Regions from separate parts of the Streptomyces sp. NPDC017890 genome, predicted to be linked through region 2. Evidence: riboswitches for the same ligand, from Rfam matches in the RefSeq annotation. Region 2 holds a riboswitch; each other region holds the start of a gene.

Region 1 (3,176 bases), on a different contig from region 2:
TGATCCGCAGGCCCTTCTCCAGGTACGCGTCCACCCCGCCCCAGGTCGCCTCGATGGTCTCGAAGGCCGCTGCGAGGTACTCGGCGCGCGCGTCGAACAGAGGGCTGAGCAGCTCCATGACCTCGGGGGAGTAGGCCGAGGCGGCGGAGCTGCTGCGGCGTACCTTGTAGCGGCGGTGCGCGGCGTTGGACTTGAGGTAGTCGTCGACGACGGCCTCGCGCTCGACGCCCAGGGCGAGCAGGGTGACGGCGATCGACAGGCCCGCGCGGTCCTTGCCGGCCGCGCAGTGCATCAGGGCGGGGACGCTGTCCTCGGCGAGCGCGTGCAGCACCCGTGAGTGCTCCGCGGTGCGCTCCTTGATGATCATGCGGTAGGAGCCGATCATCCGGTCGGCTCCCTTGCCGCCCGCCAGGATCTCGCGCAGCTGGCCGAGGTCGCCGTCGCGGACCATCTTCCAGAACTCGGCGCCGTCGGCCGGATCGCTCAGTGGCAGGTTCACATTCCGCACGCCCGGAAGCTCGACGTCCGGACCCTCGAGCTTCTGGTCGGCCGCGTTGCGGAAGTCGAAGACGGTGTGCAGGCCCAGCGAGGCGAGGAACGCGGTGTCCTCCCCGGTGGCGTGCGCCAGGTGACCGCTGCGGAACAGCACCCCCTGTCGCACCCGCCGCCCGTCCACGGTCGGCAGTCCGCCCACGTCACGGAAGTTGCGCACACCGGCCAGCTCGGGTTCGGTCGACGGGACCTGCTGCGTCACGGGGACTCCTCCCACTTCGCCCCGTCGACGCTGCTCGCCGACGGGCGCCACTCGACGATACGGCACGGCCCTGGGGCCTCGACGTCACGACCGCCCGACTACGCCACTTCCAAGACTTCTGTCCGAATTAGCACCTGAATTCCAACTAGCGCTGAAATGGCAGGGGCTGGCGAGGTGCCGCGTGAGCAGCGTCATATCCGTGACCGTGCGTTGCCCATCATGTTCACGTAATACAGCGGGTTTTCAAGGCCGTTTACATGAAGCGGCGCTCCGCGAATCGACGGAGGGTGACCGGTAATCCCCGTAAAGGATCAATCGGAACACCCGTCCATGGAACACCTCGCTTGTCCCTGCGCGCCCCGGTCCCTTACGTTCACCACCGATCCGGACGGACGCCTAATCCTGCCGCCGACCGGAGCCCGCACTCATCCACCACCCGTACACGGCAGGAGCGGGGGACCCACAGGTACAACCGCCTGTTCCGGTTCCCGGAACGGCTTGGGGTAAAGCCGCGTCTCGGCGCGGCCGGGCATCTCCAGCTCGCACCCGACAGCTCACCTCGCAGGCGCCGGAGAGGAACTCGCCATGCCCGCGAAGGGTAAGCACCGCCGTACCAGGGCCATGCGCCTGACCCGCACCATCGCCGTCGCCGGAACCGGTGGCGCCGCGCTCGCGCTCCCGCTGATGGGCGCCGCCGCTGCCCACGCCGCTCCCGCGCAGTCCGTCTCCGAGCAGGCCGTGCGGTCCATACCGACGACGGCGAAGAAGGCCGCCGGCGACAGCGCCGAGAAGAACTCGGACTCGCGGACGTACACCGTGAAGAGCGGTGACTACCTCTCGAAGATCGCTGACGAGCAGGACGTCGACGGCGGCTGGAAGAAGCTGTACTCGGACAACCGCGAGGCCGTCGGCGCGGACCCGTCGATGATCCACCCCGGCCTGAAGCTCTCGATCGGCGAGCAGGCCGCCAAGTCGTCGGCCCCGTCCTCCTCCACCGAGTCCAAGAAGCCGGCGGCCGAGAAGCCCGCCGCGCCGGAGAAGTCGTCGGACGCCGCGAAGACCTCCTCGTCGGACTCGTCGGACTCCTCGGACGCGAGCGCCCAGTCCGCCGGCGCCACGAGCGGCTTCACGTCGCCCGTCCCCGGCGGCAGCGTCGGTACCCCGTACCACCAGACCGGCAGCATGTGGTCCAGTGGCTACCACACCGGCACGGACTTCGTCGTCCCGACCGGTACCTCGCTCAAGGCCGTCGGCGCGGGCACCGTCGTCTCCGCCGGCTGGGGCGGCGCGTACGGCAACCAGGTCGTCATCCAGCTCGCCGACGGCCACTACGCCCAGTACGCCCACCTGTCCTCGCTATCCGTCTCCGCCGGTCAGTCCGTGACGGCGGGCCAGCAGGTCGGCCTCTCGGGTGCCACCGGCAACGTGACCGGCCCGCACCTGCACTTCGAGATCCGCACCACGCCGGACTACGGTTCGGACGTGGACCCGATCTCGTACCTGCGCTCGCACGGCGTCTCTCTCTGACGACGGTTCGGCGCGGTCTCGCGCGACCGAAGGCCGGACCCCGATCCCCGGGTCCGGCCTTCGGTGTATTCCTGAATTGGTGAACACTTTAGGCGTGGTCTTTCTCACCGCCCGTCAACCCTTTCTACGGTCGCGTAGGTCACATTCCAAGGTGAATCATGGGCCGACGTGGCAGACGATTCGAAGAGTGACAGCAGAGAAGTGATCGGGTCGTACGTGGCGGTGGGGGACAGCTTCACCGAGGGCGTCGGCGACCCCGGCCCCGACGGGGCGTTCGTCGGCTGGGCCGACCGGTTCGCCGTACTGCTCGCCGACCGACGCCCCGAGGGCGACTTCAGGTACACCAACCTCGCCGTGCGCGGCAGGCTGCTCGACCAGATCGTGGCGGAGCAGATCCCGCGAGTCGCCGGACTCGCGCCGGACCTGGTCTCCTTCGCGGCGGGCGGCAACGACATCATCCGGCCCGGCACCGATCCCGACGAGGTGGCGGAGCGGTTCGAGCGGGCGGTGGCCGCGCTGACCGCCGTGGCCGGCACCGTCCTCGTGACGACCGGCTTCGACACCCGTGGGGTGCCCGTCCTCAAGCATCTGCGCGGCAAGATCGCCACGTACAACGGGCACGTCCGCGCCGTCGCCGACCGCCACGGCTGCCCCGTGCTCGACCTGTGGTCGCTCCGGAGCGTCCAGGACCGCAGGGCGTGGGACGCCGACCGGCTGCACCTGTCGCCCGAGGGCCACACGCGCGTGGCGCTGCGCGCGGGTCAGGCCCTCGGCCTGCGGGTGCCGGCCGACCCGGACCAGGCCTGGCCGCAGCTGCCGCCCCGCGGCACCCTCCACGTACGGCGGGACGACGTGCACTGGGCACGCGAGTACCTGGTGCCGTGGATCGGACGCC
Region 2 (3,176 bases):
AACATGGCCTGGTCGATCAGGCGCTGCTCGGTGGCGTCGTAGCCGACGAGCTCCGGGCCGATCTGCTCGATGACGGCGAGAACGGCCTTCTCGACGCCCTTGCCGAGGTAGCGGCCCGGGTCGCCGTCACGGAGCTCGATGGCCTCGAAGGCGCCCGTTGAGGCGCCGGACGGAACGGCGGCACGACCCGTGCTGCCGTCGTCGAGGCCGACCTCGACCTCGACCGTGGGGTTGCCTCGGGAGTCCAGGATTTCCCGGGCTACGACGACGTCGATGGACGGCACGAGCATCTCCTTCTTCAATGTGACGCTTCGGTGTGACGCGCGGGTCCACAGGACCGCAGCGGCTCTGCGGGACCGAGCCTAACCGGCTCCGGGCGATCGGCCAGCCGATCGCCCACCCGCTGGACAGAACCGAGAGTAAATTGTTTCCGAACGGAACAAAGACGTTTCCGGAAACCGGTCCGGATTCGGGGCGTGAAAAACCCGCCCCGGTGCGTACGGGGGAACACGCACCGGGGCGGGAGCAAGGGGGCCGCCGCTTACTTCAGGTGCAGCTGCTGGCCCGGGTAGATCAGGTCGGCGTCGTCGACGATGTCGTCGTTCAGCTTGAACAGCTTCGCCCAGCCGCCCTTGACGTCGTGCTCCTCGGCGATCGAGCTGAGGGTGTCGCCCTCGACGACCTCGTACTCGCCGTCGCCCTTCTCGACCTTCTTGCCGGTCGGGGTGGTGACGGTCTCCTTCTTGGCGGCCGGGCGCTCGTCGGAGCGGGAGGCCTTCTGCTCGGTGGAGCGGTCGGCGGTGGAGCCGCCGCTCTGGCTCTGCGAGCTCTCGGAGCTGCCGGAGCCCTGCGCGGAACCGCTGCCCTGGCTCTCGCTCTCGCCGGAGCCGCCGCCGGTGTACGCGGCGTTCGACAGGCCGGTACCGCAGACCGGCCAGGCACCCTTGCCCTGGCCCGCGAGCACCTTCTCGGCGATCTCGATCTGCTGCGCCTTGCTGGCCTGGTCGGCGGTGGCGGCGTACTGCGTGCCGCCGTAGCCGGCCCAGGTGGAGGCGGAGAACTGCAGACCGCCGTAGTAACCGTTGCCGGTGTTGATGGACCAGTTGCCGCCGGACTCGCACTGGGCGACGGTGTCCCACTCGGAGGCGGTGGCGGCGGAGGCGTTGCCGGCCGCCATCAGCGGGGCGGCGACGGCGGCACCGGTGACGCCGGCGACGGCGATGACGCGGGTGGCCTTGGACGGGCGACGGTGCTTGCCCTTGCCGGAAAACAGCATGGTTGATCCCCTCACCGACGCCTGCGAGGTGAGCTGTCGGGTTCGGGCCGGTTGAGTTGCCCGGCCGGGTTCCTCGCGGAACTCGGCTCCACCCCTAGCCACTCCGGTTCAACTGCCCGGCGCGGCACTTACCTTGGGTCCCCCGCTCCTGCCTTCGGCGCTTGACGCGACGACTGTTCCCGGACGGCCGCTGGCAGGATTCGGCGTTGCGGCAGCCGGGGCCCGCGATGGCGAGCGGTCATGACCGTAGACACGCGCTCCGCGGTTTTTCAAAGACGATCACGGCTTCTGAGACCTATCTCTCACGAGATCCAAAACGGACATAGAGTCTCTAACCGTGACGTGAACTCCCTCTACTTTTCACCCGTTTCGCCCGTGAGCGTGAGCGTCTGACCGGGCAGGATGTGGTCCGGGTCGGCCCCCACGACCTCCTTGTTGCCGACGTAGAGCGCATGCCACCCGCCGTCCACGTCGAGGGAGTCGGCGATGCCCCAGAGACTGTCGCCGGAGCGCACGGTGTAGGAGCCGTCCACGGCCTGGCGTGCCTCACCCTCGCCGCGCGAGGCGTGCCGCCCCGACGACTCGGCCGTGCGGCCGTCCGCCACCCCCTCGTCGGCACTGCCGCCTCGATGCCGGCCCGCGCCGGACTCGTCCGTGTCGGTGAGAGCCGAAGAGCCCTCGCTCTGCCCCGGCTTGTCCGATTCGCCGACCTCCGGAGAGGTCGTGGGCGAAGCGCCGGTGTCGCGCGGACCGGTGCTCTTCCTGGGGTCGGTTTCAGGGGACGTGTCGGACTTGGTCGTATCGTCCCCACGGTCCGACGAGGAGTCAGGGGAGGGCGAGGCCGGGGAGGAAGGGGAGGAGGGGGATGCCTCGGACGTGGGTTTGGACGGCTCCGACGGCTGGGACGCCTCCGTCGAGCCGGACGAGCTGGTCAGGCCGGGGGTGTCCGACGTCCCCGAGGTGTCCGATCCCTCCGACGAGCCGTCACCCGCCGCACCCGTGCCACCGCCGACGGACGCCGAGTCGTTGCCCAGGCCCGCGAGCAGACCACAGGTCGGCCAGGCGGCGATGCCCTGGTCCGCGTGCAGCTTCTCGGCGACTCTCACCTGCTGGGAGCGGCTGGCCTGGTCGGCACTGGGTGCGTACTCCAGGCCGCCGTACTGCTCCCAGGCGTCCTGGGACAGCTGCAGGCCGCCGTAGTACCCGTTGCCGCTGTTCTGGCTCCAGGCGCCGCCGGTCTCGCACTCGGCGACCCGGTCCCAGTTCGCCCCGTCGGCCGCGTGGGCGCCGGTGGCACCGAGGAGTGGGATCGCGATGGCGGAGCCGGTCACTCCGGCGGCGACGACCAGGGCGGGAGCCTGGCGGGGGCGGCGGTGACGACCGTTCCCGGAGAGCATGCGACGACCTTTCACGAGACAACGGGGACCGCGCGACGGGTGATGCTCGGGGCGCCACGCTGATTCGTGAACGTATAGGCAGATGATCGCTTGTCACAAGTTCATGCCGCGCAGATCACGTGAAGATCACAGAGTTGAGCGCGTGTCACCTTTGCGTCGGAGACGGGCCCTTGCCCGCCCACGAAGGACCATCGCCCGACCCCGACCCCGACGACGACGGACCATCGCCCGACGACGACTCGACCGGAGTGAACGAGACGGGCAGGGTGCGCAGCCCGCGCATGATGAGTCCGCCGCGCCAGCGCAGCTCGGCCGGCTCCGCTGCGAGGCGCAGGTCCGGCAGGCGGGTGAGGAGCGTGCCGAGCGCGGTCTGCCCCTCCAGCCGGGCGAGCGGGGCGCCGAGGCAGTAGTGGATGCCGTGGCCGTACCCGAGGTGCTGGCTGTCCCGGCGGGAGAGGTCCAGGGTGTCGGGGTCCGTGAACCGCTCCGGGTCCCGGTCGGCG
Region 3 (3,176 bases), on a different contig from region 2:
CTGCCGGAGTACGAGGGGCGCGCGAAGGCACCGAACCGCCATCTGGAGGGGCAGCGGGAGAGGCGGGGAGATACGGATGTGCATTCCACCCCCGGGATGAAGTACAGTAAAGACACAACGACGCGGGGTGGAGCAGCTCGGTAGCTCGCTGGGCTCATAACCCAGAGGTCGCAGGTTCAAATCCTGTCCCCGCTACTGAAGACCGAAGGCCGGAATCCATGAGGATTCCGGCCTTCGGTGCGTTCGCGTTCGCGACACATGCACCCGCTCCGTCACCCGTCCGGCCCCCACGGCTCGCCCCCCGCCCCCGCTCCGGGAAATCTGGAGGACGGGACGGCAAGCGGCGCAGACGTGCGGGGTGGCGGGAGACGAGTGGTGCGGCCAGGTGACGTGGACGACGAGGGGGCGTACGCCAGGGCCGGCGGCCGGCTCCCCGGCGACCCCGTGCCGGACCCGGGGCTCGGCGGCGGTGCGGAACTCGTGCCGTCGGCCGAGGGGCCACCGCGGCGGTGGCGGACCTCGTACGGGCGGACCTTCGTACGCCTGCTCCCCGTGCTGCTGATCGTCGTCGCCATCCTGTACGACCTCTTCACCCCGAGGTACTTCACCGCAGGCCCCCTCTACACGGCCGCGCCCCTGGTGGCCGCCCCGATCTACTCACGGCGCGGCACGGCGCTCACCGGTGTCGCCGTGGTCGCCGCCGTCGTCGGGCTGCAACTGAGCAAGGGCGTCATCCACTACGTCGACTCCCTCACCGAGCTGATCACCATCGCGACGGTCGCCGTGCTCGCCGTCCTCGTGAACGGCTTCGTCCGCCGCACCGGCGAGCGCCTCGTCTCCGTGCGCGAGATCGCCGAGGCCGCCCAGCGCGCCGTACTGCCCGAGCCCGCCGAACGGATCGGCGGCTTCGAGATCGCCGCCTGCTACGAGGCCGCACAGGCCGACGCCTTCATCGGCGGCGACCTCTACGCCGTACAGGACAGCGCGCGCGGTATCCGGCTCATCGTCGGGGACGTGCGCGGCAAGGGCATGGGCGCGGTGGGCGCCGTCGCCGTCGTGATCGGCGCCTTCCGGGAGGCCGCCGAGCAGGAGGCGACGCTGGAGGCGGTGGCGCAGCGGCTGGAGCGGGCGTTGGCCCGCGAGGGGTCCCGCCGGGACGGACTGGACGCCTTCGAGGGATTCACCACCGCCGTACTCGCCGAACTCCCGCACGGTGACGGGGTCGTCCGCATCGTCAACCGCGGCCATCCGCCGCCCCTGCTGCTGTACGCCGACGGCACCCTGCGCCCGCTGTCCGCCCGGGAGTCGGCGCTGCCGCTCGGCATGGGCGAACTCGGCGTGTGGCCCGACCGCGCGGAGGAGGCCGAATTCCCCGGCGGGGCCACGCTGCTGCTGTACACCGACGGAGTGTCCGAAGCCCGTGACACCCAGGGCGAGTTCTACGACCCGTACACGCGGCTGGCCGGCTGCGTCTTCCGGCATCCGGCGGAACTGCTCGGCACCCTCGCCGACGACGTGCGCCGGCACTCCGGGGGCGGCATGGCCGACGACATGGCACTGCTCGCCGTACGACGACCCTAGACCGAAGTCACCGGGCGTGACGGATCGACCGCCCTCCGCATAACAACTGACACACCATCAGAAAGTTGTGGCCAGAGGGGGAATACTGAGACGGGGTCAACTCGCCCCGCTTTGGCCTTCTGTGAGGCGTACATCCCGGCCGGATTCGTTAATGATCAAGAGGAACCGCTTGGTATCCGAGCCTCGCGTCTATTAACGTTCGATAACGCAGCGCGGTCGTCCCAGCCGTCACAGAAGGCGGCTCCGTGCGCACGCGCCGAATCCCGCAAGGGAACCGGGGAACCACCACATTGGGGTGAATCGGGCGTATGACGCCGTGGAGACACGGCGGATATACGCGCGTAGGAGACCTTCCTGCTCCGAACCCGTCAGCTAACCCGGTAGGCGAAAGGAAGGAAAGGAGTACGCCCACGTGGCGTCCAACCGGCCTGCCCCCGAGGCCCCGTTCGTGCCGAACCAGCACGACACCGACACCTTCGGCTACGACGGCCACCGCGCCGAAGAGGGCCCCTGGGAGGAGTGGAATCCCACCGCGGAATCCATCCGTCCCGTACGCGGCCGGCACCGCGTCGCCAAGCAGCGCGGCGGACTCGCCCGCAGCTCCACCGTCCTCGGCGTCGGTGTCATAGCCGCAGTCGGCGCCGGCGGCATGGCCACCGCGCAGACCGGCAAGCCGCCGGTGTCGATCTCCATGCCGGACATGCCGAACGTCGGCTCGCTCATCTCCGACGACGAGGAGCCGGAACCCGAGGGTTCCGCCACCCCGCTCAGCGGCATCGCCACGGTCTCCGCCGACACCTCCGAGGACACCGGCGACGCCGGTGAGACGCTGCGGGCCCGGATCATGGCGCAGGCCGAGCAGCAGCAGGCCCAGGTGGAGAGCAAGGCCGCCGCCGAAGCCGCCGCCGCGGCCGAGAAGAAGGCCGCGGAAGCCGCCGCCGAGGCGGAGAAGGAGGCCCAGGCCAAGGCCGCCGCCGCCAAGAAGAAGGCGGAGGAGGAGGCCGCGAAGAAGGCCGAGGCCGAGCGGCTCGCGAAGCTGGCCAGGCAGTACACCCTGCCGACCTCCTCCTACACGATCTCCTCCAGCTTCGGCCAGGCCGGCGCCTACTGGTCCTCCGGCTACCACACCGGACTGGACTTCGCCGCCCCCACGGGCACGCTGCTCAAGGCGGTCCACAGCGGCACCATCACGTCGGCCGGCTACGACGGGTCGTACGGCTACAAGACCGTGCTCACCCTCGACGACGGCACCGAGATCTGGTACGCCCACCAGTCCTCCATCAGCGTCAGCGTCGGCCAGAAGGTCGCCACCGGTGACGTCATCGGTCGCGTCGGCGCCACGGGCAACGTCACCGGCGCCCACCTCCACATGGAGGTCCACACGGCCGACGGCGGCGGCATCGACCCGATGGCGTGGCTGCAGAGCAAGGGCCTCACTCCCTGAGTCCGAGCCTCGCCTCTCGCGTGAGTCCGGGCGTCGCCTCCCGCGCCGCCCGTCCCACCCGTCCCCTCTGATCCGCGCTGATACCCGCTGATCCTGCTGGTCCCCGGCGGTCCTGACGGCAACCCCCCGACGTCAGGGCTGCCGGTTCGCC
Region 4 (3,176 bases), on a different contig from region 2:
CGGATGCTGTGGTCGGTCACCCTGGACCGGGAACTGGCCGAGACCGCGCTCGGCAAGATCGAGGCCGAGGTCGGGCAGGTGCACGCCGCGGTCGACCAGGACGGCGTCGACGGCCTCACCCTCATCGAGCCGGGGTACCTGATGCCCCACCCGACGCTGCCCGCGGTGCGGGTCGAGCGGCGCGACGAACTCTGGAGCACACCGATCAGCAAGGTCCTGCTGCGCCACCCCGAGCTGTCCGACGACGAGTTGGCGTCGACGGCGCGCGCGGTGGTGGGTTCCCTCGCGACGGTCACCATGTCGGGGCCGGGGACGGTGGAGCTCCAGCCGTGCGGCATCACCAAGGCGACCGGCCTGGCGCTGGCCGCCGAGCGTCTGGGGCTGAGCCGGCGGCGGACGATCGCCTTCGGGGACATGCCCAACGACATCCCCATGTTCGACTGGGCCGCCCACGGTGTCGCCATGGCCGGTGCCCACCCCGAACTCAAGGCGGTGGCCGACGAGGTCACCACGACGAACGAGGACGACGGCGTGGCCGTCGTCCTCGAGCGGATCTTCGGAGCCCCTTAGTACGGCTCAGCCACCACGGCCCAGTCGGTACGGCTCAGCCATCATGGCTCAGTCGGTACGGGCAGTCGGTACGGCTCGGCCGTGATGGCCCAGTCGGTACGGGCAGTCGGTACGGCTCGGCCGTGATGGCCCAGTCGGTACGGGCAGTCGGTACGGCTCGCCCGTCGCGGTTCAGGCGGTACGGGCGAGCCGGTGCCGACTCAGCCGTCGCGGCTCAGTACGCGCCGAAGACGTTGTCCATCGAGCCGTACCGGTCGGCCGCGTAGTTGCAGGCCGCGGTGATGTTGGCGACCGGGTCGTACGGGTCCCAGGAGGTGCCGGGCACGTGGTACGCCTCGAAGGTCGGGGCGATCACCTGGAGCAGGCCCTTGGACGGGGTGCCGTTGATGGCGTTGATGTCCCAGTTGTTGATGGCGAGCGGGTTGCCGGACGACTCCCGCATGATGTTGCGGTGGATGCCTTCGTACGTCCCGGGGATGCCGTGCTGGGCCATGATGTCGAGCGACTCCCGGATCCAGCCGTCGAGGTTGTCCGGGTACGTCGTCGCCGCGGCGGTGGCGGTCGCGGCGGTCGTGGTGGCGGCCGGGGTGGCCGCGGACGCGCTGGTGGCGCCGATGATCGGCAGGGCGAGCACGGCGGCGCCGGTGCCGGCCACGGCCAGCTTGCGGGCGAGGCGGCTGGTCCGGGCGTGACGGTTCTGACCGTTGGCAGACATGTGTGAGTCCCTCTCCTTACGCCTGCGAGGTGAGCTGTCGGGTTCGGGCGGGGAGGTGCCCGGCCGGGCCCTGACGGGCACGGCTTCACCCCGAGCCGCTCCGGTGGTGACCGGTGCGGCGGCTTACCTGGGTCCCCCGCTCCTGCCTGCGAGTTTGTTGGCGGATGACTGTGCGTTCGGGCGGTGGCAGGATTCGGCGTCCACCCGACAGGCCGGGAACGTATGCGACAGCACATGTCCGAAACAAGTGCAGGAATCACCCAACGCGCCTGTTGACCTTGGTCTGGGGGGTTTGGGGTACTTGATCCTTTGCGGCTGCCAAGGCTCAACTGGCTTGCGGGGCAAAGGGAGGGCGCAGCCGGCGGCGGGGTTGCCTGCGGGTGTGGAGGAGTGAGCCAACTCACCCGCTCCGTCAAGAGGGGTGAATCGGGCATTAGGGATGATTGGGGCCAATCGGCCGTCGGTGGGGAGGTCTTCGGGTGCCGATCGGCGACCGGGCGGGCCCATCGCCGTGCGTGCCCCGTGCGCGACCCCGCCCGGACCGGTGTTTCCGCGCACTGCGGGGGCATCCGTTCGGGGTGGGGGCGCAGTGGGCCGAGTGGGTGACGTATTCGGCGTGCGAGCCGTTGGGAGGGGTGATGTGATCTTCGGTGGCGGGTTCCGGCCCTGGCGATGTCGATCAATACCTGCTCATATCACCTGATCAAAAACATACTGTGCATGATCCGATACCGACCAGCCTGTAACGGTGGGCGCTAGCGGTGATCGAAAGGTGACCGGATACGCTGACTTGAGTGGTGGCAGCGACCTATCGACAAACCAGGTAATCGCCAGTAGACACCAGCAGACAGGAGACCCCTCGTGACCGTCGTCGGGCCGTTCGGGCTGAGCGTGCGGGACCAGGCTCTGGAAGCCGATGTCCAGGCCGGATTGGTTGCTGTCGAGGAAGGGTTGCTTGAGGCAACCAAAAGCGAGGTTCCGTTCATCACGGAGGCCGCCCAGCATCTGGTGCGGGCCGGCGGCAAACGATTCCGGCCACTGCTGGTGATGCTCTCGGCCCAGTTCGGCGACCGCTATGCCCCCGGCATCGTGCCCTCGGCCGTCGTCGTGGAGCTGACCCACCTCGCCACCCTCTACCACGACGACGTCATGGACGAGGCAGCCGTGCGCCGTGGCGTGGCCAGTGCCAACACCCGTTGGGGCAACTCGGTCGCGGTCCTCACCGGCGACTTCCTGTTCGCCCGCGCCTCGCAGATCCTCGCCGACCTCGGGCCCGAGGCGGTCCGCGTGCAGGCCCTGGCGTTCGAACGGCTCGTCACCGGTCAGATCCTGGAGACGGCGGGGCCGCAGGACGGCCGGGACCCGGTGGACCACTACCTGGACGTGCTGGGCGGCAAGACGGGATCGCTGGTGGCGGTCTCCTGCCGGTTCGGCGCGATGATGTCCGGCGCCGACGAGACGGTCGTGGACGTGCTGACCCAGTACGGCGAGCGGCTCGGCGTGGCCTTCCAGCTCGCGGACGACGTCCTGGACATCGCCTCCGACTCCCAGGAGTCGGGGAAGACGCCCGGGACCGACCTGCGCGAGGGCATCCCGACCCTGCCGGTGCTGCGGCTGCGCGAGCGGGCGGCCCGGCTGGGGCTCGCCGAGGACATCGCCTTGTGCGAGCTGCTGGACTCCGACCTGAGCGACGACGCGCGGCACGCGGAGGCGCTGCGGCTGCTGCGCGCCCACCCGGCGCTGGAGCAGGCGCGACGGGACACGGTCCGGTACGCCAAGGACGCCCGGGCGGCGCTGGCTCCGCTCAGGGAGTGTGAGGCGAAGGCCGCGCTGGTGGAGCTGTGCGACGCCGTGGTGCACCGGGCCGGCTGAGTCCTCCCCGGGCTCCCGC

The links. A riboswitch is a leader RNA that binds a small molecule or an ion and turns the genes downstream of it on or off. The one in region 2 is predicted to bind cyclic di-AMP.
Region 1: another riboswitch for cyclic di-AMP. It lies ahead of ACH4F2_RS34765 (peptidoglycan DD-metalloendopeptidase family protein); the one in region 2 lies ahead of ACH4F2_RS17890 (transglycosylase family protein).
Region 3: another riboswitch for cyclic di-AMP. It lies ahead of ACH4F2_RS20410 (M23 family metallopeptidase); the one in region 2 lies ahead of ACH4F2_RS17890 (transglycosylase family protein).
Region 4: another riboswitch for cyclic di-AMP. It lies ahead of ACH4F2_RS03565 (transglycosylase SLT domain-containing protein); the one in region 2 lies ahead of ACH4F2_RS17890 (transglycosylase family protein).

What each region holds. Positions count from the first base shown of each region.
Region 1 covers NZ_JBIRHU010000054.1:3,477-6,652, reverse strand. Annotated here, with positions in the region: gene ACH4F2_RS34770 (tyrosine-protein phosphatase) at 1-754, opposite strand, end outside; cyclic di-AMP (ydaO/yuaA leader) riboswitch at 1,178-1,335, shown strand; gene ACH4F2_RS34765 (peptidoglycan DD-metalloendopeptidase family protein) at 1,340-2,281, shown strand; gene ACH4F2_RS34760 (SGNH/GDSL hydrolase family protein) at 2,483-3,176, shown strand, end outside.
Region 2 covers NZ_JBIRHU010000012.1:148,217-151,392, reverse strand. Annotated here, with positions in the region: gene eno (phosphopyruvate hydratase) at 1-284, opposite strand, end outside; gene ACH4F2_RS17890 (transglycosylase family protein) at 542-1,276, opposite strand; cyclic di-AMP (ydaO/yuaA leader) riboswitch at 1,280-1,446, opposite strand; gene ACH4F2_RS17885 (transglycosylase family protein) at 1,630-2,673, opposite strand; gene ACH4F2_RS17880 (cytochrome P450) at 2,819-3,176, opposite strand, start outside.
Region 3 covers NZ_JBIRHU010000015.1:15,048-18,223, reverse strand. Annotated here, with positions in the region: partial or broken gene ACH4F2_RS20425 (dihydrofolate reductase family protein) at 1-51, shown strand, start outside; tRNA gene ACH4F2_RS20420 (tRNA-Met) at 122-195, shown strand; gene ACH4F2_RS20415 (PP2C family protein-serine/threonine phosphatase) at 391-1,581, shown strand; cyclic di-AMP (ydaO/yuaA leader) riboswitch at 1,826-1,982, shown strand; gene ACH4F2_RS20410 (M23 family metallopeptidase) at 1,994-3,025, shown strand; gene ACH4F2_RS20405 (PrsW family intramembrane metalloprotease) at 3,158-3,176, opposite strand, start outside.
Region 4 covers NZ_JBIRHU010000002.1:151,055-154,230, forward strand. Annotated here, with positions in the region: gene ACH4F2_RS03560 (HAD family hydrolase) at 1-570, shown strand, start outside; gene ACH4F2_RS03565 (transglycosylase SLT domain-containing protein) at 785-1,285, opposite strand; cyclic di-AMP (ydaO/yuaA leader) riboswitch at 1,291-1,458, opposite strand; gene ACH4F2_RS03570 (polyprenyl synthetase family protein) at 2,147-3,157, shown strand.